One region of the Microbacterium galbum genome, then DNA from elsewhere that is predicted to be linked to it. Evidence: predicted binding sites of a transcription regulator. Region 1 holds the regulator's gene; each other region holds the start of a gene.
What was found. The regulator LexA, encoded in region 1, represses DNA repair genes until DNA is damaged. The targets are predictions, from matches to a motif close to TCGAACANNTGTTCGA.

Region 2: the regulator LexA is predicted to act here: its motif matches at 4,530-4,545, upstream of imuA' (DnaE2-dependent mutagenesis accessory factor ImuA').
Region 3: the regulator LexA is predicted to act here: its motif matches at 3,035-3,050, upstream of RWH45_RS05145 (Rv2578c family radical SAM protein).

What each region holds. Positions count from the first base shown of each region.
Region 1 is NZ_JAWDIS010000001.1:197,501-205,271, reverse strand. It holds gene dapF (diaminopimelate epimerase) at 1-61, shown strand, start outside; gene RWH45_RS01055 (class I SAM-dependent methyltransferase) at 244-888, opposite strand; gene hflX (GTPase HflX) at 986-2,503, shown strand; gene RWH45_RS01045 (S9 family peptidase) at 2,612-4,498, opposite strand; gene lexA (transcriptional repressor LexA) at 4,616-5,305, opposite strand; gene RWH45_RS01035 (LysM peptidoglycan-binding domain-containing protein) at 5,564-5,914, shown strand; gene RWH45_RS01030 (histidinol-phosphate transaminase) at 5,998-7,092, shown strand; gene hisB (imidazoleglycerol-phosphate dehydratase HisB) at 7,089-7,703, shown strand; gene hisH (imidazole glycerol phosphate synthase subunit HisH) at 7,700-7,771, shown strand, end outside.
Region 2 is NZ_JAWDIS010000002.1:179,126-186,896, forward strand. It holds gene RWH45_RS09995 (error-prone DNA polymerase) at 1-2,180, opposite strand, end outside; gene RWH45_RS10000 (DNA polymerase Y family protein) at 2,247-3,791, opposite strand; gene imuA' (DnaE2-dependent mutagenesis accessory factor ImuA') at 3,791-4,507, opposite strand; gene RWH45_RS10010 (glycosyltransferase family 2 protein) at 4,812-6,728, shown strand; gene RWH45_RS10015 (STAS domain-containing protein) at 6,730-7,065, shown strand; gene RWH45_RS10020 (ATP-binding protein) at 7,058-7,474, shown strand; gene RWH45_RS10025 (OpgC family protein) at 7,471-7,771, shown strand, end outside.
Region 3 is NZ_JAWDIS010000001.1:1,087,574-1,095,344, forward strand. It holds gene RWH45_RS05130 (M15 family metallopeptidase) at 1-103, opposite strand, end outside; gene RWH45_RS05135 (AAA family ATPase) at 219-2,192, shown strand; gene RWH45_RS05140 (hypothetical protein) at 2,239-2,931, opposite strand; gene RWH45_RS05145 (Rv2578c family radical SAM protein) at 3,059-4,162, shown strand; gene RWH45_RS05150 (DEAD/DEAH box helicase) at 4,251-6,449, opposite strand; gene RWH45_RS05155 (antibiotic biosynthesis monooxygenase) at 6,814-7,437, shown strand; gene RWH45_RS05160 (aldose 1-epimerase family protein) at 7,434-7,771, shown strand, end outside.

The sequences.
Region 1 (7,771 bases):
GCGGGTCTTCCTGTCGGGTCCCGCATCGCTGGTGTTCACGGGCGAGGTCGCTCTCGCCTGACACCGGAACGGGGCGTCGGAGCGGAATCGCGTGACGTCAAACGTCGCGGGGAGACGGCGCGTGCGCGCTCGAGCCGTGGCAGCCGGATGCCGGCTCGCGGCGCGAGCGGATGATTCCACCGCGGACGGGAATCCGCTCCCGTGCGCGCCCCCTCCGGCGACGGCGCGGCGGAAGCCATCGGCTCAGCGGACGACGTCGATGAGTTCGCTCGGGGGCGAGCCGTGGCGGCGCACCCGCAGGACGCGGTACCCGCGGCCGGTGGCGGCGCGCTGGACGCCGTAGCCCTCGGGGAAGGTCGCCGCGAGCCAGCGCTGCAGGGAATCGGAGCCGAGGTTGCGCTGGACGACGAACCAGCCGTCGCTGCGCTCCTGCAGGCGCGGGATCCAGTGCTGGAGCATGCCGTGCAGCTCGTTCTTGCCGACCCGGATCGGCGGGTTCGAGCGGATGGTGCGGAACGTCACGTCGTCGGGAACATCTTCCGGGCGCACGGCGTTGATGTTGGTGAGGCCGAGCGACTCGGCATTGCGCCTCACGAGATCGAGAGCACGTTCGTTGACGTCGACCGCCCACACGGTCGCGTGCGGTGACGCGAGCGCCAGCGACAACGAGATCGGACCCCACCCGCACCCCAGGTCGAGGAAGTTCCCACCGGCGGGCGGGGGAGGCGTGTTGGCCAGCAGCACCGAGGTGCCGGCATCCACGTGCTCGGGGCTGAAGACGCCGCCCGCCGTGACCACCTCGAGTTCACGACCGGCCAGCGTCACGCGGATGCGGCGGAGCTGCTCGGGACTCGACGGCGACGCGCTGAAGTAGTGCTCGCTCCCCATCCGCTCAGGATATCCGACCGGAGCCTCGGGCGCCGGGCCGGATAAAGTGCCAGAACATCAGTACCACCGCGGGCCCCGCCCGCGACGAAAGGAACACATGACCGAACAGACCACACCCCCGAGCATCGACGCGTCAGCCGTGGATCCGGTCGACCGTGTGCTCGCGCGCGCCGAAGCGCACCGCGGGGTCCGGGTCTTCGGTGCCGCTCAGGCCCTTCAAGACAGCACCACCGCGTACGGCGGCGACAGCGACGGCGACCAGTGGGACCGCGAGGAACGCGCGGCGCTGCGCCGTGTCGTCGGCCTGTCGACCGAGCTCGAAGACGTCACCGAGGTCGAGTACCGCCAGTTGCGCCTCGAGAACGTCGTGCTCGTCGGCGTGCACCCTCAGGGGGAGCAGACGGATGCGGAGAACTCCCTGCGCGAGTTGTCGGCGCTCGCCGAAACGGCCGGAGCGGTCGTGCTCGACGGCGTCCTGCAGCGTCGGCCCCACCCCGATCCGGCGACCTACGTCGGCCGGGGCAAGGCCGCGGAGCTTCGCGACATCGTCGCCGCCGTCGGCGCCGACACCGTCATCGCCGACACGGAGCTCGCGCCCAGCCAGCGGCGTGCGCTCGAAGACGTCGTGAAGGTGAAGGTGATAGACCGCACGACGGTCATCCTCGACATCTTCAGCCAGCACGCGAAGAGCCGTGAGGGCAAGGCCCAGGTCGAACTCGCGCAGCTCGAATACCTTCTCCCGCGACTGCGCGGATGGGGTGACTCGATGTCGCGCCAGGCCGGCGGACAGGTCGGTGCAGGCGGAGCGGGCATGGGATCCCGCGGACCCGGTGAGACGAAGATCGAGCTCGACCGTCGCCGCATCCGTACGCGTATGGCCCAGCTGCGCAAGCAGCTGCGCGACTTCGCCCCCGCCCGTGAGGCCAAGCGCGCCGAGCGCAAGCGCCACACGATCCCGTCGGTGGCGATCGCCGGGTACACCAACGCGGGCAAGTCGAGCCTGCTCAACCGCCTCACGAGCGCCGGAGTGCTCGTAGAGAACGCCCTCTTCGCGACCCTGGATGCCACGGTCCGCCGCTCCGAGACCACCGACGGGCGCGTGTACACGCTGACCGACACCGTGGGCTTCGTGCGCAACCTCCCGCATCAGCTGGTCGAAGCCTTCCGCTCCACGCTCGAAGAGGTCGGCGACGCGGACGTCATCCTGCACGTGGTCGACGCGTCGCATCCCGACCCGGCCGCCCAGCTCATGACGGTGCGCGACGTGATGGGCGATGTCGACGCGAACTTCGGGCAGGAGATCGTCGTCTTCAACAAGTCCGATCTCGTGAGCGAAGACGACCGGCTCGTGCTGCGGGGTCTCGCTCCGAACGCGAAATTCGTGTCGTCGCGCACCGGTGAGGGCATCGCCGAACTGCGTGCCGCGATCGAAGAGGCGCTGCCGTTGCCGGCGGTCGAGGTGCAGGCGGTCGTTCCGTACGACCGCGGCGACCTCGTGTCGGCGGTGCACGAGAGCGGCCTCATCGTGGCGCAGGAGCACCGCGAGAACGGCACCTATCTGCACGCTCACGTCGGCGCCCGGCTCGCCGCCGAGCTGGCGGCGTTCGAGGGCTGAGGCCCGCGCGGCACGATGGGCCCCTGCGCGTACGCGCGGGGGCCCATCGCCGTGGGGGCGCTCTTCGGCGCGTCGGCGCCGCGGGTGAGTCGCCCGGAAGGCGTCGGCTCAGTCGAGCTCGAGCGCGGGGATACCCGGGGTCTCGAAGCCGAACACCGCGCCGAGGAAGCCGAGTTCGCGCTCGAGGGAGTCGATCACCGTCTCCGACCGGCGGAACCCGTGCCCCTCGCCCTCGTACAGGACGTACGCGTGCGGGACGCCGTGCGCCGTCAGGGCGTCGCGGATGGCCTCCGCCTGCGACGGGGGTACCACCCGGTCTTCCGATCCCTGCAGGATCAGCAGCGGCACACGGAAGAGCTCCGGGCGGCTCAGGGGTGAGCGCTCGACGTACACGGCCTCGGCATCGGGCAGAGGCCCGATGAGCCCGTCGAGGTAGCGCGCCTCGAAGTCGTGGGTGTCTTCCGCGAGGGCGCGTGCGTCGCCCACCCCGTAGCGGGAGATGCCGGCTGCGAACACGTCGGTGCGCGTGACGGCGGCGAGCACCGTCCAGCCCCCGGCCGAGCCTCCCGCGATGGCGAGGCGCTCGGGGTCGGCGAGTCCCGCTTCCGCGAGGGCGGATGCCGCGGCGGCGACGTCATCGACGTCGACCACGCCCCACTGTCCCTTCAGGCGGTCCCGATAGGCGCGCCCGTAGCCGGTGGAACCGCCGTAGTTGACGTCGAGGACGCCGATACCCCGGCTCGTGAAGAACGCCGTCTTCGCCGACGGAGCGGGGCCGACGTGCGAGGTGGGTCCGCCGTGGACGAGCACGACGTACGGCGGGCGCTCGCCTGTCACGGGGGCGACGTCGGGGTTGGTGGGGGCGTAGGCGAAAGCGTGCACCGGACCGTGCGGTCCGTCCGTCGACAGCGCGCGGGCCGTCGGCATCCATTCGTCTCCCCACGGGCCGGCGCCTCCCGTCACGAGGTCGACAGCGCCGGAATCGAGGTCGACGATCCAGAGGCCCGATCGCCCGCCGGCGTCCGAACCCGAGACGAGCACCTGCGACCCGCGGGCGTCGTCGATCGCGGCGCCGGCGACGACGGGGACGTCGAGGGGACGGACGCCGCTCGGTGCGATCTCGACGACCTCATCGGCCCCGTTCGTCCGGACGGCGACGACGCGCCCGTCGTCGGCCGCTCCGAACCACCGGGTTCCGAGTACCCACAGGCCCCCGCCGGTGTCGGCGTCCGCCGGGGCGAGCGGCTGCGCATCGCCGTCGAGGGGGCGACGGAAGAGGTTCCATCGGCCTTCGGGATCGTCCGCGTAGAGGAGCTCGTCGTCCGCGATCCACACGGGTTGCACGGGCGCGCGGTGCGCACCGCCCGCGACGTCGTGGACCTCGCCCGTCTCGAGGTCGGCGACGCGGAGGACGGTGGCATCCCACGGCATGTCGGGGTGATCCCAGGCCACCCAGGCCAGGCGGCGACCGTCGGGCGAGAGGGCCGGCTGGGCCAGGAAGTCACTGCCCTCGGCGAGGACCTCCGCCGGCCCGTCGAGGGGGATGCGGACGATGGCCCGGGCCGGGACCCGCGACGACCCGTGGGTCTCGCGCACGGCGAGGAGGACCCCGTGCTCCCAGCGCAGTCCGCCGTGTCGCACGGCGTCGTCGGCGGGGGTCAGCGGGCGCGAGGTCTCGCCCGGGCGGAGCGCGTAGACCCGCTGGTCGGCCTTCTCGACGTAGTACAGCTCCCCGTCGTCGGACGCCGTCCAGGCGCCGCCACCGTACTCGTGCACCGCGGAGCGCGCGTCGGCGGGTGCGGGAAGCACCGTCTCGACGGAGCCGTCGCCGCGGCGACGCTTCACGGCGACGCGACCGGCCTCGTGGGGGACGGACTCGCCCCACCACACCTCGTCTCCCACCAGTCGTGCGCCGTCGACGCGCGGCGAGGCCTGGGCGACGGACGCGGGCGTGATCGGGGAGGGCCAGGAACCGTAGGGGAGGGTGTCAGCCATGACTCCAGCCTAGGCAGGGCATCCGACATCGACGGAGATCCCCGGTACTCGCGACGAGCGAGCCGAGAGGGGCGGATGCCACGCCCGAGCGCGCATCCGGCCCCGGGGCGGGGAAGGTCAGACGGCGCGCAGGACGGCGACGACGCGGCCGAGCACGACGGCCTCGTCGCCCAGGATCGGCTCGAACGCGCTGTTGCGGGGGAGCAGCCAGGTGTGGCCGTCGCGGCGGCGGAACGTCTTCACGGTCGCCTCGCCGTCGAGCATCGCGGCGACGATCTCGCCGTTCTCGGCCGTCGCCTGCGATCGCACGACGACCCAGTCGCCGTCGCAGATGGCGGCGTCGATCATCGAGTCGCCCGACACCTTGAGCATGAAGAGCTCGCCCTTGCCCACCAGTTGGCGGGGGAGGGGGAAGATCTCCTCCACCTGCTGGTCGGCGGTGATGGGCACGCCGGCGGCGATGCGGCCGACGAGGGGCACGAGGGCGGCGTCGCCCAGCGCGGGAGCCGTGTCGGCCGGGTTCTCGGCGGAGGCACCGGGGAGGTCGATGAGGACCTCCATGGCGCGCGTCTTGCCCGGGTCGCGCCGCAGGTAGCCGCTCAGTTCCAGCTGGTTGAGCTGGTGGGTCACGCTCGACAGCGACTTCAGGCCGACCGCGTCGCCGATCTCGCGCATGCTCGGCGGGTAGCCGTGCCGGGCGATCGATCGCTGGATGACCTCGAGGATGGCGAGCTGCTTGTCGCTCAGGTTCTTGCGTCGCCGAGTCTGCGGACGTTCGCGGCCGGCGGCGGTCGTCGCGTCGGTCATCTGTGCTCCCCTCGCGCCGCTGTCGATGCGGCGGAAATTCGAATGTCGGAGGTTGGTGATGAGGTCTCCGTGTCGAAACCGTATCCGGTGAACGAGCCGGAGGGCAGGGAACGGCGCGCGTGTCGCGTTCGATCCGTCTGCGATATCCGCGGTCTTGACACATCGAAAGTATCGAAGATAGATTCGGAATACAGATTCGCACCGCCGCCCTCCCGGCCGAGGGCGGGGTGCGAATCTCTCCCCACCGAGGAGCACATCATGAGCAGCATCGCCATCACCGCCCCGACCACCCGCCTGCGCATCACCGCGCGCGGACGCCGTGTCGTCGCGTTCCTGGTCGCCCTTCCCCTCGCCATCGCCCTGGGTTTCGCCGTCGTCGGCGGGGGAGCCGCGCTCGCCTCGAACGAGGCCGGGGCGCCCGTCGGGTCGTTCACCGAGATCACCGTCATGAGCGGCGAGACGTTGTGGTCGATCGCCGAGGAGCTCGCGCCCGCGGCCGACCCGCGCGATGTGGTCGCCGAGATCTCGCGTCTCAACGCCCTGTCCGGCGGTTCCGTCACGGCGGGTCAGCGCATCGCCATCCCCGCCGAATACGCTCCCGCGAACTGACCGTCCGCACGGGATCGACGCCGACGGCAGGGGCGATCCGCCCGACCCGCGAGCGTGATCCGTCGGTGTCACCGCCGCCTACGATGGGTGAGGTGAACGTACGCCTCGACGACCTCCCGCTTCGCGACGATCTCCGGGGCATGACGCCCTATGGGGCACCGCAGGCCGCGCTGCCCGTGGCGCTGAACGTGAACGAGAACACGCACCCCGTTCCGTCCGAAGTCGCCGACGACATCCTGGATGCCGTGGCTCGCGCCCTCCGCGATGTCAACCGGTATCCCGACCGCGAATTCACCACTCTCCGTGAGGCCTTCGCGCAGTACCTCGGGCACGGACTGAACCCCGATCAGATCTGGGCGGCCAACGGCTCGAACGAGGTCCTCCAACACATCCTCCAGGCGTTCGGCGGTCCTGGCCGCACGGCGATGGGATTCGCCCCCACCTACTCGATGTACCCGATCCTCACCCGCGCCACGGGCGCCCGGTGGATCGCCGGGGAGCGCGCGCACGACTTCACCCTCTCCGCCGAGTCCGCGGCGACGCAGGTGCGCGAGCAGCGTCCCGACATCGTCTTCCTCTGCGCCCCCAACAACCCCACGGGCACCCCCCTGCGCCTCGACGTCATCGAGGCCGTGTACGACGCCTTCGAGGGGGTCGTCATCGTCGACGAGGCCTACGAGGAGTTCGCCCCGCGCGATGAGCCGTCGGCCATCTCGCTGCTGCCCGGGCGCCCGCGGCTGGTCGTCTCGCGCACCATGAGCAAGGCGTTCGCCTTTGCGGGAGCCCGCGTCGGCTACCTCGCCGCCGACCCGGCGTTCGTCGACGCGCTCCGCCTGGTACGGCTGCCGTACCACCTCAGCGCGCTGACGCAGGCCGCCGCGACGGCCGCTCTCGGGCACGCCGACACCATGCTTTCGATGGTCGACGAGATCGTCGCGCAGCGCGACCGCATCTCGGCGACCGTGTCGGCGCTGGGGTACACGGCGCACGAGTCCTGGACGAACTTCGTCCTCTTCGGGGGCGTCGACGATCCCGCCGCGACGTGGAAGGCGCTCTACGACCGGGGCGTGCTGATCCGCGACGTCGGCATCCCCCACCACCTCCGCGTCTCGGCCGGAACGGCCGACGAGACCACCGCGTTCCTGGACGCCCTCGCCTCGATAGGATCCCGAGCATGACCGCCCCCGCCACCCCCCGCACCGCCTCGATCACGCGCGAGACGAGCGAGTCCCGCGTCGAGCTCGAGCTCGACCTCGACGGTCGCGGCGTCAGCGACATCTCCACGAGCGTCCCGTTCTTCGATCACATGCTGACGGCGTTCGCGAAGCACTCCCTGACCGACCTGCGCGTGCGCGCGACGGGCGACACCCACATCGACGCGCACCACACCGTCGAAGACACCTCCATCGTCCTGGGCCAGGCGATCCGCCAGGCGCTCGGAGACAAGTCCGGCATCGCGCGGTACGGCGACGCACTCGTTCCGCTCGACGAAGCTCTGGCGCAGGCGGTCGTCGACATCAGCGGACGCCCCTACCTCGTGCACACGGGGGAGCCCGCGGGCTTCGAGCACCACCTGATCGGCGGGCACTTCACCGGCTCGCTCGTGCGCCACTCGTTCGAGGCCATCTCGATCCACGGCGGCCTCACCGTGCACGTGCGCGTCGTCGGGGGACGCGATCCGCACCACATCGCCGAGGCGGAGTACAAGGCGTTCGCGCGTGCCTTCCGTCAGGCCAAGGCCCTCGACCCGTTCGTCGACGGCATCCCGAGCACGAAGGGCGCGCTGTGACGGCCAAGCCGGTCGTCGCCGTCCTCGATTACGGCTCGGGCAACGTCCACTCCGCGGTCAAGGCGCTC
Region 2 (7,771 bases), on a different contig from region 1:
GCCATCTGCATGAGCTGCTCCTGGAACACCGGGACACCCATCGTGCGTGACAGCACCGGCTCGAGCTTGGGGTGCACGTAGGTGATCTCCTCCTGGCCGAGCTTGCGCCGCACGAAGGGGTGCACCGCCCCGCCCTGGATGGGCCCGGGACGGATGAGGGCGATCTGCACGACGAGGTCGTAGAACTTCCGCGGCTGCAGGCGCGGCAGCAGACCCATCTGCGCACGTGATTCGACCTGGAACACCCCGATCGAGTCGGCCCGGCACAGCATGTCGTACACGGCCTTCTCTTCTTTGGGCAGGGTCGACAGCTCCCACTCCTCCCCCGTGGCATCCCGGATCAGATCGAAGCAGTACTGCAGCGCCGCGAGCATGCCCAGGCCGAGCAGGTCGAACTTCACCAACCCCATCCAGGCCGCGTCGTCTTTGTCCCATTGGATGACCGTGCGGTTCTCCATGCGCGCGTGCTCGATGGGCACCACCTCGCCCACCGGCCGGTCGGTGAGCACCATTCCCCCCGAGTGGATCCCGAGATGCCGCGGCGCCTTGAGCAGCTCCGACGCGAACTCGATGACCTGATCGGGGATGTCGTGATCCGACCCGGTCTCGAGCGTCGCCCCCCAGCGCTCGACCTGCTTCGACCAGGCGTCCTGCTGACCCGGGGAGTGCCCGAGAGCGCGAGCCATATCGCGCACCGCGTTCTTCGGGCGGTACTGGATGACGTTCGCCACCTGCGCCGCCCGCTCGCGCCCGTACTCGCCGTAGACCCACTGGATGATCTCCTCGCGCCGGTCGGAGTCGAAGTCGACGTCGATGTCGGGCTCCTCGTCGCGCAGGCTCGACAGGAACCGCTCGAACGGCAGCTTGTAGAAGATGGAGTCGACCGCGGTGATGTTCAGCAGATAGCAGACGGCGCTGTTCGCGGCCGAGCCCCGCCCCTGACACAGGATGCCGCGACGACGGGCCTCGGCGACGATGCCGTAGACGATGAGGAAGTAGCCGGGGAAGTCCTTCATCTCGATCACCTCGAGCTCGCGCTCGATACGGCGACGGTCGTCGTCGGAGAGGTTCGGATACTTCGTCGGCACCGCCTTCCAGACCAGGTGCCGCAGCCACGACATGGGCGTATGCCCCTCGGGCACTTTCTGCTTCGGCAGGGCCGGCTTGGCCCGACGCAGGGGGAACGCGATCTCGTCGGCGAGCGCCACCGTGCGCGCCACGGCTCCCGGATACCGGGCGAAGCGCGCGGCCATCTCGGCCCCCGAGCGCAGGTGCGCCCCGGCGTGGGCGGGGAGCCAGCCGTCGAGCTCGTCGAGGCCGCGGTTCGCCCGCACCGCGGCGACGGCGGCGGCGAGGAGCTGCTTCTGCGGGGCGGCGTAATGCACGTTGTTGGTCGCCAGGGTCGCGAGCCCCCGTTCGGCCGCGAGCCCGGCGAGCACGTCGTTGCGGCGCGAGTCGAGCGGGTCGCCCTGATCCATCAGCTCGACGTAGACGGCCTCGGCCCCGAACAGGTCGACGAGGGTGTCGAGCTCTCGCGCCGCACCCGCCGGCCCCTCGAACGCCAGGGCCTGACGCACCGCCCCCTTGCGGCATCCGGTGAGCACCGCCCAGTGCGGATCGCGCGGACCCCCGGCGCGTTCGGCCAGGTCGTCGAGATCGTAGACCGGGCGTCCTTTCTCGGCGCCCTCGAGCTGCGCGTGGGTGATCGCGGCGGCGAGGCGGTGATACCCCTCTTCGCGCCGCGCGAGCACGAGCAGGTGCGAACCGGTCGGGTCGGCCTCGCCGTTCTGCGGGCCGCGGAGGCCCAGCGACAGTTCCGCGCCGAACACCGTCTTCACCGCGCGCGCCTCGGCGGCCTCGGCGAAACGCACGATGCCGTAGAACCCGTCGTGATCGGTGAGCGCGAGGGCGTGCAGGCCGAGGCGTTCGGCCTCTTCGACGAGCTCCTCGGGCGACGACGCCCCGTCGAGGAACGAGTACGACGAGTGGGCGTGCAGTTCGGCGTACGGCACGGTGTCGGCCGGACGCTCGATCGTCGGAGGCACGTAGGCGCCGCGCTTGTGCGACCACGCCGGACTGTCACCGCCGTCGCCGTTCGGCGGGGCACCGGTGGGGCGCCGCGCGTCGCTGAGCAGTCGTTCGAGCTCCGACCACTTCACCGGCGGATTGGTCCAGCCCATCACGCACCTCCCGATCCAAGGGGCGACGACCGAGCGGCGAGCGCGCGCGAGGAGAGCGGACGGGGGTCAGTCATAGCGCCCCTCCGCTCGCCATTCCCCCTCTTCGACGACGAGCAGCCACGCACCCCCGTCGGCGTCGACGACCTGGAACCGGTGCGCCCGCCGAGCGCGCAGGGGGTCCCACCCGCGCTCGCTGATCGGCCAGGGACCCGCCCACTCCTGGATGCGTCGACGCTGCCCCGCCGTCTCGAGCACCGCGGGTGGGGCGCTCAGCGCGTCTCGCTCGCCCACGGTCACGGGCGCCCCCGCGATGTCGGTGACCCCCACCAGGCGAGGCTCGGGATAGACGGTCGCCGGCAGGGGGTCGGGAAGACTCCCCGGCCAGGGGCGCGTGCGCTCCTTCGCCGTGACGGCACGGTCGCCCCACGGCACCAGCACCTGCCGTTCGGCGAGCCACCGCCCGCCGCCGATCACCGGCGTGAGCACCGCGCGATGGCCGAGCATCGCCTGCACGCGCGAGAGGGCGTGGTGCACGCGTTCGTCGGGCCCCGCACCGAACAGACCCCGGGCGTGGTGCGCGGCGGCATCGACGGCCTCGGGCTCGATGTGCACGCCCGCGACCCCGCTGCCGAAGATGCCCTGCGCGTCTTCGGCGAGCTGCCACCGCACGCGGTCGACCACTCCCGCCGCGTCGAACGAGCCGGGGTGCAGCCACACGCGTTCGCTGCGCTCGCCCCGATCGCCGGTGAGGACGACACGCAGTTCGGTGCACACCAGGTCGTGCGCGCCGAGGCGCGCGATGAACTCCTCGGCCGCCACGCGCATGCCGAAGGCGATCTGGTCGGCCAGCTCGAGCGGGGGCTCGAAGGCGACGTCGCGATGGAGCTCGGGCGGGGGCGTGCGCGGCAGCACCGGCTGGGAGTCGAGACCCCCCGCCAGGGCGTGCAGACGCACCCCCCGTTCGCCGAACCTCTCCCGCATCCTCTCGACCGGCAGGCCGGCCAGCTCGCCCAGGGTGTGCACCCCGAGGCGCGAGAGGAGGCTGCCGAACTCGTCGTCGTCGAGGGTCGTGATCGACAGCGGCGCGAGGAACGCGCCCGCCTCCCCCGGCGGTACGACGCGCACGGGCTCGTCGACGTCGGCCGTGCGGGCCGCCTGCTCCGCGGTGAAGACGCCGTCGGCCACGCTCGCCCGCACTCCGGCGAACCCGTCGTCGTCGAGCAGGCGGATCAGCATGCGGGCCGCCTCGAGCTCGCCGCCGTAATAACGGGCCGGGCCCCGGGCCTTCACGGCGCACAGCCCCGGCCGCACCACGTGCACGCCGGGGGCGTGCTCCTCGACGCGAGCGACGACGGGGGCGAAGGCTCGGGCGTCGCGCACAGCGTCGGCGGGCACCACCTGCAGCCCCGGGCACAGGGCCTGCGCATCGCGCCGCTTCTGCCCGCGCCGCACGCCGTGCGCGCGAGCCGCCCACGAGCACGCGACGACGACGTTGTTCGCGAACACCGCCACGGCGGCATCCGGCTTCGGAGGAGACACGGCCTCGCGCACGAACGCCGTGATCGGCCAGTCGGGGAACCACAGCACGAGACTGCGCGTCGGCGCCGTCATCAGCCCACCGCCCGCACGGGATAGGCCTCGCGCTCGCGGGGCACGAGACGTTCGGTGGGGGCGCCGAGCAGTTCGATCGAGCCGTCGGCCGCGGGCAGCATCATGCGGGCGCGGCGGGCGTTCGGCGAGCGACGACTGCTGACCGACACCGTCAGTTCGCGCCCGGCCAGGTAGCCGTGCCCCTGCCCGAGCCCCGTCCAGTGCGGGTCGGCCACGTCGATCACGGCCTCCGCCTGCGGCCAGGCGCCCTGCACCAGCAGCACCGATCCGCGATCGCGCAGGCGCGCGGCCAGGCGGGTGGTCTCGGCCCCTCCCCGCGCGGCCGGGGAGCCGAGGGGCGGACGCACGGCCACCACGGGGAGCACCTCGGTGATCGTCGCTGTCACCGCGAGCCAGCGCGGTCCGGGATCGGGGATGAAGACGAGCCGGTCGAGGTCGAGCCCGTACTTCTCGGCCGCCTCGGCTCCGAGCTCGGGCATGCCGATGACCCCGCACCATGCTCCGTCTTGGGAGGGACGCGCCATCAAGGCCAGCAGAAGGGATGCCGAGCGGGCGAGCGCATATGCCGACCCCGAGCGCAGACCCCCGCCGGGCAGCAGCGACGAGAACGCCGGATGCGTGGGCAGCACGGGGGCGTCCATGCGCCGCCCCTGCATGCGCTCGAGGCGATCGCGCAGCGCGGTGATGTCGGGTACGGCCTGTACCTGGTCTCTCACGATCGCCCTCACTCCCACAGGTTAGAACATGTGTTCTAGTGTCTCAATCCCTGTGGTCGAAGATACGATCGACCTCCGACATCGTCGGCCGGCGACCCCGTCACGACGAACCCGCGCCCGCGGGAGCGTACCTTCTCGACTCGACGACGCGCGCGTCAAGGATCGACGCGAAAGCCCGTCTTCATAGAAGATGAAAAGCGACGAAAGGTCCCCCCAATTGGTCGTCGAAACAACGATCCGTCGCGATGATCTGCGACGGGATGCACGACGTCGCGACGTCTCGCGCACACGACGTCTCGCTCTGGTGCGCGTGATCGTCATCCTGTCCGCCGCGACGGGCCTCAACTACATCACGTGGCGCTGGCTGGCGTCGGTGAACTGGGAGTCCTGGTGGATCGCCGTCCCCCTCGTGCTGGCCGAGACCTACAGCCTCATCGACTCCCTCCTCTTCGGCCTCGGCGCCTGGAGGCTGCGCGAGCGCCACGACGCACCCCCGCTGAAGCACGAGGTGACGGTCGACGTCCTCGTGACGACGTACAACGAGCCCCTCGACCTCGTCATGGAGACCGCTCGAGCGGCCAAGGCGATCCGCTACCCGCACGAGACCTGGATCCTCGACGACGGCGACCGCCCCGAGCTGCGCGCCCTCGCCGAAGCCGAGGGCATCGGCGTGATCACCCGTTCGGAGGCGTGGCGCGATCGCCCGCGTCACGCCAAGGCCGGCAATCTCAACAACGCGCTGATGGTGACCGAGGGCGAGTTCTTCCTCATCCTGGATGCCGATCAGATCCCCTCCCCCGACATCCTCGACCGCACGCTCGGATGGTTCGAGGACGACCGCGTCGCCCTGGTGCAGACCCCGCAGTGGTTCACCAACGTCCCGGCCAGCGACCCCCTCGGCAGCCAGGCGCCCCTGTTCTACGGGCCGATCCAGCAGTCCAAGGACGGATGGAACGCCGCCTTCTTCTGCGGCTCCAACGCGATCCTGCGCCGCGAGGCCCTCATGCAGCTCGGCGTCTCGCGCTACGTCGGCGAGGTCACCCTCGCCGTCAACCGCGGCATCCGCTCGTCCCGTCGCGTGCTCGCCCGAGCGCGACGCGAGCACGCGACCGACGCCCGCATCGTGGCATCCCTCGATCGCGTCTCCCGCGCGCTCGACGACCTCAAGGCGGGCATCGCGCGCGGCGACGCCCTCGCCGATCTCACCTACGGGTTCCAGCGGCAGATCATGGCGGTGCGCCGCGAGCTCGCCGATCAGGACATCGCCGAGGTGCGCGCCGAGCTCGCCGAGCTGGCAGAGGTGACGGGAGACCCCGCCGCCCTCGCCGCGATCGACGACCTCGCCCTCGAAGCCCTCGGCGAGCGCAGCCTGTCGCCCCTGGCCGCGGTCGAGTCGGTCAGCATGCTGGTGGAGTCCTTCGACGTCGGGCGCGAAGAAGAGGCGCAGGCCATCATGCCCCTCGCCACGATCTCGGTCACCGAGGACATGGCGACCTCGATGCGCCTGCACGGCCTCGGCTGGAAGTCGGTCTACCACGACGAGGTGCTCGCGAAGGGTCTCGCCCCCGAGGATCTCCCGACCATGCTCACCCAGCGCCTGCGCTGGGCGCAGGGCACGATGCAGGTGATGTTCCGCGAGAACCCGCTCGTGCAGAAGGGCATGAGCTGGGGTCAGCGGCTGATGTACTTCGGCACGATGTGGAGCTACCTGTCGGGCTTCGCCGCGATCGTGTACGTCGCCGCCCCCGTGCTGTACCTGTCGTTCGGGGTCATGCCCGTCCAGGCATGGAGCGTGGACTTCTTCGCGCGCTTCATCCCGTTCTTCGTCATCAACCAGGTGCTGTTCCTGGTGGTGGCCAACGGCCGACCGACCTGGCGGGGCGCGCAGTACTCGCTCGCCCTGTTCCCCGTGTGGATCCGCTCCGTCACGAGCGCGTTCGACAACGTCTACCGCGGGCGTTCGCTCGGGTTCTCCGTCACCCCGAAGACGCGCTCGCTCGAGAACCGCCCCCGCTGGGACCTCGTGAAGCCGCAGCTGTGGGTCATGGGCGCCCTCGTGGCCTCGCTCGGCGTCGTCGCCGTGCGCTACGCCGCGGGGCAGGCCGAGGGCATCGCTCCGCTCATCAACATCGCGTGGGTCCTGTACGACCTCGCCGTCTTCAGCATCATCGTCCGCGCGGTGCTGTACTCCGCCTCCGATCACCAACCGAAGGGTTACTGACATGCTCCAGGTCGACATCGACTCCCGCCCCGACGGAACGGTCGTCACGCCGCGCGGCCGTCTGACCATGGTGTCGGCGAAGTCGTTCCGCGAAACGGTCACCGCCGAGATCACCCGAGGGAAGGGCGACATCGTGGTCGTGGACCTCTCGGAGACCGAGTTCGTCGACTCGTCGGGACTCGGCGCGCTCGTCGCCTGCCTGAAGACGGCGCGCCAGGCCGGCGGCGACCTGCGCCTCGCGGCCCCGAGCGAGCAGGTCACGATGGTGCTCGGCCTCACCAACCTCGACCGGGTGCTGCGTCCGCGTCCGAGCGTCGACGAGGCCCTCCGTGACTGAGCCCGCGGCGCGCCGCTCCCTCGACGCCGCCGTCGTCCCGGCGAGCCTCGACGCCATCTTCGACCTGCTCGCCGGGTGGTGGGACGAGGTGGGCGAGGTGACGCCGATGACGCGATTCGGCTTCGAGACGGCGGTGATCGAGATCGCCGGTAACATCGTCGAGCACTCGCGCGGCGAGTCCGACGAGCGCCGGTTCACCCTCGACCTCTTCGCCGATGCGCAGCGGCTCGTCGCGACGTTCCGCGACGACGGCGACCCTCCTCTGCTCGACCTGGCATCGGTGCGCATGGCGGATGCCGACGAGGAGAGCGGCCGCGGCCTGGCCCTCGCCAACGCGGGGGTCGACGACGTCGACTTCCGTCGCGACGGCGACCGGAACGTCTGGACGTTGGAGACGAGACGAGAGTGAGGCACGCGGGACGACGGATCGCGGCGGCCGTGGGGGCCACCGCCGCACTCCTTCTAATCGGCGTCTCCCCCGCCCTGGCCGCGGTACCCGCGCCCTCGGCGGCATCCGGCACGGTCGCGGCGCCCGCGACGCCGGATCCCCGCGCGACCCCCGACGCGCCCGGGGCATCCGTCACGCCCTCCGCCACCCCGACCGCGACGCCGCCCGCCCCGGCGACCGACGGCGTACGTTTCGGCCCCGAGCTCGACTGGGGCGACGACGGACCCGACGGCTACCGCACCCGCCTCGGCGAGACCC
Region 3 (7,771 bases), 890 kb from region 1:
GTCGGGTGATGGGCGCCGGGGCCACCGATACAGCCGCCGTCGCGAGTCGCTCGGCCTCCGCGCGCGCGGCGCGGCGGGGAGAGAGCTCGGGATCGGGGGACATCACTGCGTCCATTGTCTCCCGGACGCCCGCTGCGGTCGACCCGTGGCAGGCCGGAGGTTGCCCGACTCACGTCGGCCCGGCAGTCTGGGGACACCGTGAGCCGACCGGGGGGACCATGCTCGACGACGACGACCGCGCACTCATGCGCGCCATGAGCCGCTACTTCGAGACCGTGAACCGCGTCGTCGCCGACGACAGGGCAGGTGAGCGCACCCCGCTCGGCGAGGAGCTGAGCGCTCATCTCGGCGTGGACGTCACCACACTCCCGGTCACCACCGAGACCCTGTCGGCGCACCGCTACGTCGACGCCGACATCGCCCTGGATGAGCTCACCGAACGCGGCGGCGGACGCCTCATCGGCGTGACCGGGGGCGAGCAGCGGTTGCACGTGTCGGCATCCGAGCTGTTCGCGGGCCCCTACTCGCACTTCGCTCCCGGACCGGTGTCGTACGAGTCGCGCGACGTGAGCGCCACCGCCCAGCGGCGGGTCGTCTCGTTCGGCGTGCGGCTGCTCGCCTTCGACGGTCACCCGCTCGTGATCGTGCAGCGCTCGGCGAACCCGCGGTCGATGCCGTCGCAGCCCCAGCTCGAAGTGATCGGCGCGGATCCGGATGCCACGGCGGCGGCGCTCGCGGAGATCCGACGACTGATGATCGAGCGCAGCGTGCTGCGCGGCCACGTGCTGTCGTTCGTGCCGACCGAGTACGGGCACGAGGCCGGGGCCACCTTCCTGCCCCGCCCCGAGGTCGGCGCCGACGACATCGTGCTCGGCGAGGGGGTTCTGCAGCGGATTGTCGATCACGTCGTGGGTATCGGCGACCACCGCGAGGCCCTGCGCTCCGCCGGACAGCACCTCAAGCGCGGCGTCCTGCTCTACGGTCCTCCCGGCACCGGCAAGACGCTCACGGTGCGCCACCTGCTCGCCCGCACGCCGGAGACGACGGCCGTCGTGCTCACCGGATCGAGCATCCGCTTCATCACCGCGGCGGCCGAGATCGCGCGCACCTTCGCCCCCGCCCTCGTCGTGCTCGAAGACATCGACCTGGTGGCGGCCGATCGCGGCTTCTCGCCCGAGCCCGTGCTCTTCGACGTGCTCGACGCCCTGGACGGGTTGGAACCGGATGCCGACATCGCCTTCGTCATGACCACCAATCACGTGCAGATCCTCGAGGAGGCTCTCGCCGCCCGACCGGGTCGCGTCGACCTCGGCGTCGAGATCCCGCTCCCCGACGACGCCGACCGACGCCGACTGTTCCGTCGCTACGCCCAGGGTCTGCCGCTGTCGGCGGAGGCGATCGAGGCCGCAGCCGACCGCGCGCAGGGCACGACGGGCTCGTTCGCAAAGGAGCTGCTGCGCGGCACCGTGCTCCGCGCCGCCGTCCGGGGCGAGGAGGCACCGACCGATGACGATCTGACGGCGGCCCTCGACGAGCTCCTCGACTCGGGAGCCGCTCTGACGCGCGTGCTCCTGGGGGCACGGCCCGAAACCCCTCCACCGTCCCCCTCTGCGTACATCGCCACCGAGACCCCCTTCGTTCCGCGCCCCGGCGGCCCCTCGATGCAGGTGTCGCCCTCGGGGGAGATCGGCTACCACGACGAGACCGACGGCCACTGGGTCGCCCTCGACACCGTCGGCGACGACACGGTCGGTTCGATCGCGTTCGACCAGGAGGTCGAAGACCCGCTCGTCGACACCTCGGAGCCGACCCACGAGCTGAGCTTCCCGATGCCCGTCTGGCACACCGTCTACGCCGAGCTCGGCAACACCGGCTCCGTCGAACGCGTCGGCGGCGACCCGGTCATCGCGGCCCGCACGGAACGGCTTCAAGCTGCCGGCAGCGCGGCGGCCGCGCGGCATCCCGGCCCCCTCGCTCCCAGCGGGTGGCCGCTCGACGACGCGGAATTGCCGGTGTCGCTGGCGGATGGGGACGAGGAGTTCTTGGTGGAGATCCTCGCGGGCGGGCAGCGCGTGACGCGCGGGATCCTGGCGGAGCCCGACCTGCCCGACCATGTACGACGCGAACAAGAGGAGTCCTTCACGGCGGGCGCAGAGGCCCTGCGGTTCATCGCGGCCCGTCTGCCCGACTGAGGTGGTTGCGACCGCTCGTCCCGCCGCGACACTGGCGCGCCGCGCGTCAGGCGATGCCGCTGGATGCGACCTCGGCCGCCGCGAAGAGGGCGACCACGATGCTCAGCACTCCCGCGACCAACAGGAGCGAGGGGTGCGCGAGCCCGATGACGACGCGCCGGGTGTGCGGCAGCTCGGTGAGGAACTCGTCGGGGATCCGATGGCGCTCGGGTACGCCCGCCCACCCGCGCAGGCGCGCGATGTAACCGACGCAGCGGAAGACGAGCACGGCCCAGAGCATCGCGACGATGAACGGCACGACCGCACCGAAGATCTCGAAGGCCTCGACCCACGCTTTCTCGGGATCGGCCCCGGTGTCCTCGGCCAGCTGCACCGCGACCGCCGCGCCGAGGACGACGGAGCCGACCCACAGGATCAGCGCGCCGAGGACCGCGAAGAACCGCGCGAAGAAGTGACCGAGGATGGACTCCTCGTACGCGAGATGCGTGCGCGGCGTCTGCGCGAGCACCAGCAGCGTTGCGCCGAGCGACGGCAGGGCGCCGAGCAGCGAGAGGACGACGCCGGCGGTCTCGTCTTCCACCCAGATCTCGCAGACCACGAGCAGCACCACCGCGACGCCGAGCCAGATCCATCCCGACAGGGTGGGATGCCGCACCACGAAGGAGGGATGCAGCGACTCCACCCGGCGCGCGGACCCGTTCACGAGCGTGTGCCCCCACACGTGCCGGTCCGCATCCATGTCCGCCCCCTGTCCACCCGCGCGGGGCGGGCTTCGCAGCCACAGTAGCGGTTCGCGGTTCGTGCATGCGGACGCATGTGGAGAGGTCGGCCTTGCTTCTGGGTAGAACATGTGTTCGACTGTTCGCATGAGGTGGCAGGGTCAGCAGTTGGGCGTCGACGACACGGCGGCGCTGCCCGGCATGGAGCGCATCGACGGTCTCGTCCGGTCGGTCACGACCCCCGAGTTCGCGGGGATGACGTTCCACGAGGTGCTGTGCAAGACCGCCCTGAACCGCGTGCCCGGCGCGTCGGCCATGCCGTTCGACTGGACGGTGAATCCGTACCGCGGCTGCAGCCATGCGTGCTCGTACTGCTTCGCCCGCAAGACGCACGAGTATCTCGACCTCGACTCCGGCGCCGATTTCGACTCGCAGATCGTGGTGAAGGTCAACGTCCCCGACGTTCTGCGGACCGAGTTGCAGCGCGGATCCTGGGCGCGCGAACCGGTCATGCTCGGCACGAACACCGACCCCTATCAGCGGGCCGAGGGGCGTTACCGCCTGATGCCCGACATCGTCGGTGCCCTCACCGACACCGGAACACCCTTCTCGATCCTCACGAAGGGCACGCTTCTGCGGCGCGATCTGCCGCTGCTGGCGGACGCCGCCCAGCAGGTGAAGGTCTCGCTCGCGATGTCGATCGCCGTCTTCGACGACGCTCTTCAGCACTCGATCGAGCCGGGGACCCCCAGCGCCGAGGCGCGCCTCGAGACGGTGCGCACCGCGACGGCGGCGGGATTCCGCGTGACGGTGTTCCTCATGCCGATCCTCCCCCACCTCACCGACTCGATCCCGGCGCTCGACGACGCCCTCGCCCGCCTGCGTGCGGCCGGCGCCGCGAGGGTGGTCTACGGCGCGCTGCACCTGCGCCCGGGCGCCAAGCAGTGGTTCTTCGCGTGGCTCGAACGCGAGCACCCGCACCTCGTGTCGTCCTACCGCGGCCTCTATCCCGGCGTCTCGGTCACCGCACCCAAGGCGTACCGCACGTGGCTCGGCAAGCGCCTCCGCCCACTGTTGCGCCTGCACCGACTCGACGGGTGGGACGAAGACGACCACCCACGTGGTCGCCCACAACCGGGACTCGCGGCCCGCACCCCGGCCACCAGCAGCCTGGGGCCGGTTCGCACGACCCGGGGCCCGGCATCCCCTCGCCCCCAGGTCGCGCCGGCGAGCGAGCCGAGGCTGTTCTGACGGCGAAGGCCGGGACGTCGCGGCCACCGACGGCAACGGGAAAGCCCCCGCCGCGCGAACGCGAACGGGGGCTTACCGGTGTGACGGATTACGACGTGACGTCGGAGAGCTGACGACCCGAGATCTCCTCGAGCACGTCGTCGCCCAGCTGCGTCGGCTCGAACGGCGCCTCGATCTCCGCACGGTCGAGCAGCTCGGTCATCCGGCGCTGACGCTGACGCGTGATGAGCGTCACCACCGTGCCGCTGCGACCGGCGCGGCCGGTGCGGCCCGAACGGTGCAGGTACGTCTTGTACTCGTCGGGGGCGTCGGCCTGGATGACCAGATCGATGTCGTCGACGTGGATGCCGCGAGCGGCGACGTCGGTGGCCACGAGCACGTTGACGCGACCCGAGGTGAGCTTCTCGAGGTTGCGCGTGCGCTTCTGCTGGTTCAGGTCGCCGTGCAGCGCGACGGCGGCGATACCGGCGTCGTCGAACTGCTCGGCGAGCATCTCGGCGTAGGCCCGGGTGCGGGCGAACACGAGCGTCTTGCCCTCGCGATCGACGAGCGAGTCGAGGATCTGCGCCTTGTCGCGGTGCTCGATCACGAGCACGCGGTGCTCGATCGTGCTCGAGTCCTGGTCTTCACCGGCGACCTCGTAGACGGCCGGCTCGACGAGGAACTCGTCGACCAGGGCCGCGACCTCGCGGTCGAGCGTGGCCGAGAACAGCAGCTTCTGGCTGCCCTTCGCGGTGGCGCGCAGAATGCGCTGCACGGGCTCGAGGAAGCCGAGCTCGCACATGTGATCGGCCTCGTCGAGCACGGCGACCTGCACCTGCGAGAGATCGAGCTTGCCCTGGTTGAGCAGGTCTTCGATGCGACCCGGGGTGCCGATGATGATGTCGACGCCCTTCTTCAGCGCACCGACCTGACGCGCCTGAGGGACGCCGCCGTAGATCTGCGTGGTGAAGAGCCCCACGCTGCGGGCGATGACCTGCACCGTGCGGTCGATCTGCAGGGCGAGCTCGCGGGTCGGCGCGAGGATGAGCGCCTTCGGCGCGCGACCGAACTCACGACGCTGACCGGCCTGGGCGCGCAGGATGCTCTCGACGAGCGGCGCGCCGAAGGCGATGGTCTTGCCCGAGCCGGTGCGGCCACGGGCCAGAACGTCGCGTCCCTCGAGGATCGGCGCCACGGTCGCGGCCTGGATCGGGAACGGCTTGTCGGCACCGAGGCCCGCGAGAGCGCGGACGATGTTGTCGCCGAGACCCAGCTCGGCGAAGCCGGCGCCGGTCACGGTCGCGGCATCCACCGCTTCGGCCTGCAGTCGCTCGTGCACGACGTCGACGCGCTGCTCGTGCTCGGCCGAGCGCTTCGGGCTGGCGTTCCAATCCGAGCGGCTCGGGCCGTCGGCGCGACGCGGACGCTCGTCGAACGAACGGGCGGGGCGGTCGCCGAAGTCGCGACGGGGGCGCTCGTCACGGTCGAACGACCGCGCGGGACGATCGTTGCGGTCGAAGGAACGCGCTGGACGCTCACCGGCGTCACGACGGGGACGGTCGTCCCGATCGAACGAACGCGCCGGGCGATCGTTGCGGTCGAACGAACGCGCCGGACGGTCGTTCCGGTCGAAGGACCGCGCGGGACGGTCGTTCCGGTCGAACGAACGCGCGGGACGGTCGTTGCGATCGAAGGACCGCGCCGGACGGTCGTCACGGTCGAACGAACGCGCGGGACGCTCGTTCCGGTCGAAGGAACGGGCCGGGCGCTCACCCGCGTCACGACGCGGACGCTCGTCACGATCGAACGAACGCGCCGGACGGTCATTGCGATCGAACGAACGCGCCGGACGGTCGTTCCGGTCGAAGGAACGGGCCGGGCGCTCACCCGCGTCACGACGCGGACGCTCGTCACCATCGAACGAACGCGCCGGGCGCTCGTTCCGGTCGAAGGACCGGGCGGGACGCTCGTTCCGGTCGAAGGACCGGGCGGGGCGGTCGTTCCGGTCGAACGAACGCGCGGGACGGTCGTCGAACGAACGGGCGGGACGGTCGTCGCGAGCGGACTGGCGGATGCCACGGGCCTCGTCGCGGCCGGCACGATCCGATGCGCTCCACCGGCGCTTGTCGGGGGCGGCCTCGGTCTCGGCGCGGTAGCCGCGGTGGTTGGGGCTCTTGCTGCCGGGCTTGACGGGGCCCTCGGCACCGGGACGACGCTTGCGGTCCTGGAACGAGGTCTTGGCGCCGTAGCGCGGCTCGAAGTTCTTCGCGGCGCGACCGCCGGCGGGCTTCTTGTTCTTGGGCATGGGGGACTTCCTGGGTTCTGTTCGCGCGAAACAGCGACACCGCTCGTGGCGGTGAGATACCCGGACTGTCGTCGGCCGGGGGCCATTCACTGATGATGGTCGAGGCCGCGATCGCGTCCTGTCCATCGGCCCCTTGGACTCACAAACCCATCCGCGCATCACACGCGGTGTCCAGAGCCGACCGCCCCACGTTACAGCCCGCGCCTGGGAATGGCATCCACGCCCCGGGTCGCCGCGTGCGACGAGAACAGGGGATGCCACCGGAACAGGCCGATTCGGCGGAGAGCCCCCTGTTCTCGCGACATCGCCTGTTCTCGTCACGGCCGGTGCCGACGGAAGCGCCGACAGGACCGAAGATGGACGCATGGCAGACACCGACGCCCACCCCATCACGGTGGCGATCGAGCGGCGCATCGACCCGACGCGCACCGCCGAAGCGACCTCCTGGATGCAGGCCGGCACCGACCTCGCGACCGCGTTCCCGGGCTTCCTCGGCTCGGGCTGGGTGCGCGCGGGCGAGGACAGCGACCTCTGGTACATGCTGTACCGCTTCCGCGACATCACCACGCTCGAGCAGTGGGAGACCTCCTCGCAGCGTGAATGGTGGCTCGACTCCGGGCGCCCGTTCGCGCGCGAGGAGCGCACCGAGCGGCGCACCGGCATCGAGGGGTGGTTCGACGCCGCGTTCGGCTCGGTCCTCGCCCCGACGGATGCCACGACCTCCCCCGTGCAGCAGCCGGTGCCCCCCGCTCCCCCTCGGTGGAAGCAGGCCGTGACGATCTGGGTCGGGTTCTTCCCCACGAACCTCCTCGCGTCGTGGTTGCTGGGCTTCGTCCCGGGGTTCGCCGAGATCCCCCTGCCCCTGCGCGTGCTCGCCACCACCCTCATGCTCACCCCCGTCATGACCTACGCCGTCTTGCCGTGGGTCACCCGGCTGCTCCGTCCGTGGTTGCAGCGTCCGCCCCGCTCCCGAAAGGCCTCGTCATGACCGCTGATCCCACCGGCCGGCGCTTCCACCTGCGCGGCGCGCACTCCTCCGCCGAGATCGCCCAGGTCGGCGCCGCTCTGCGCGCGCTCACCGTCGACGGCGTCGACCTCGTGCCCCGCTACCCCGATGACGTGCCGACGCCCGCGGCATCCGGGGTGGTCCTCGTCCCGTGGCCGAACCGCATCCGCGACGGCCGGTACTCCTTCGACGGCGCCGACCTGCAGCTGGCGATCAGCGAGCCGAAGTTCGGCAACGCGAGCCACGGCCTGCTGCGCTTCGGCGCGTACGAGCCGATCGAGCAGTCCGACGAACGACTCGTGCTCGGAGCCGACGT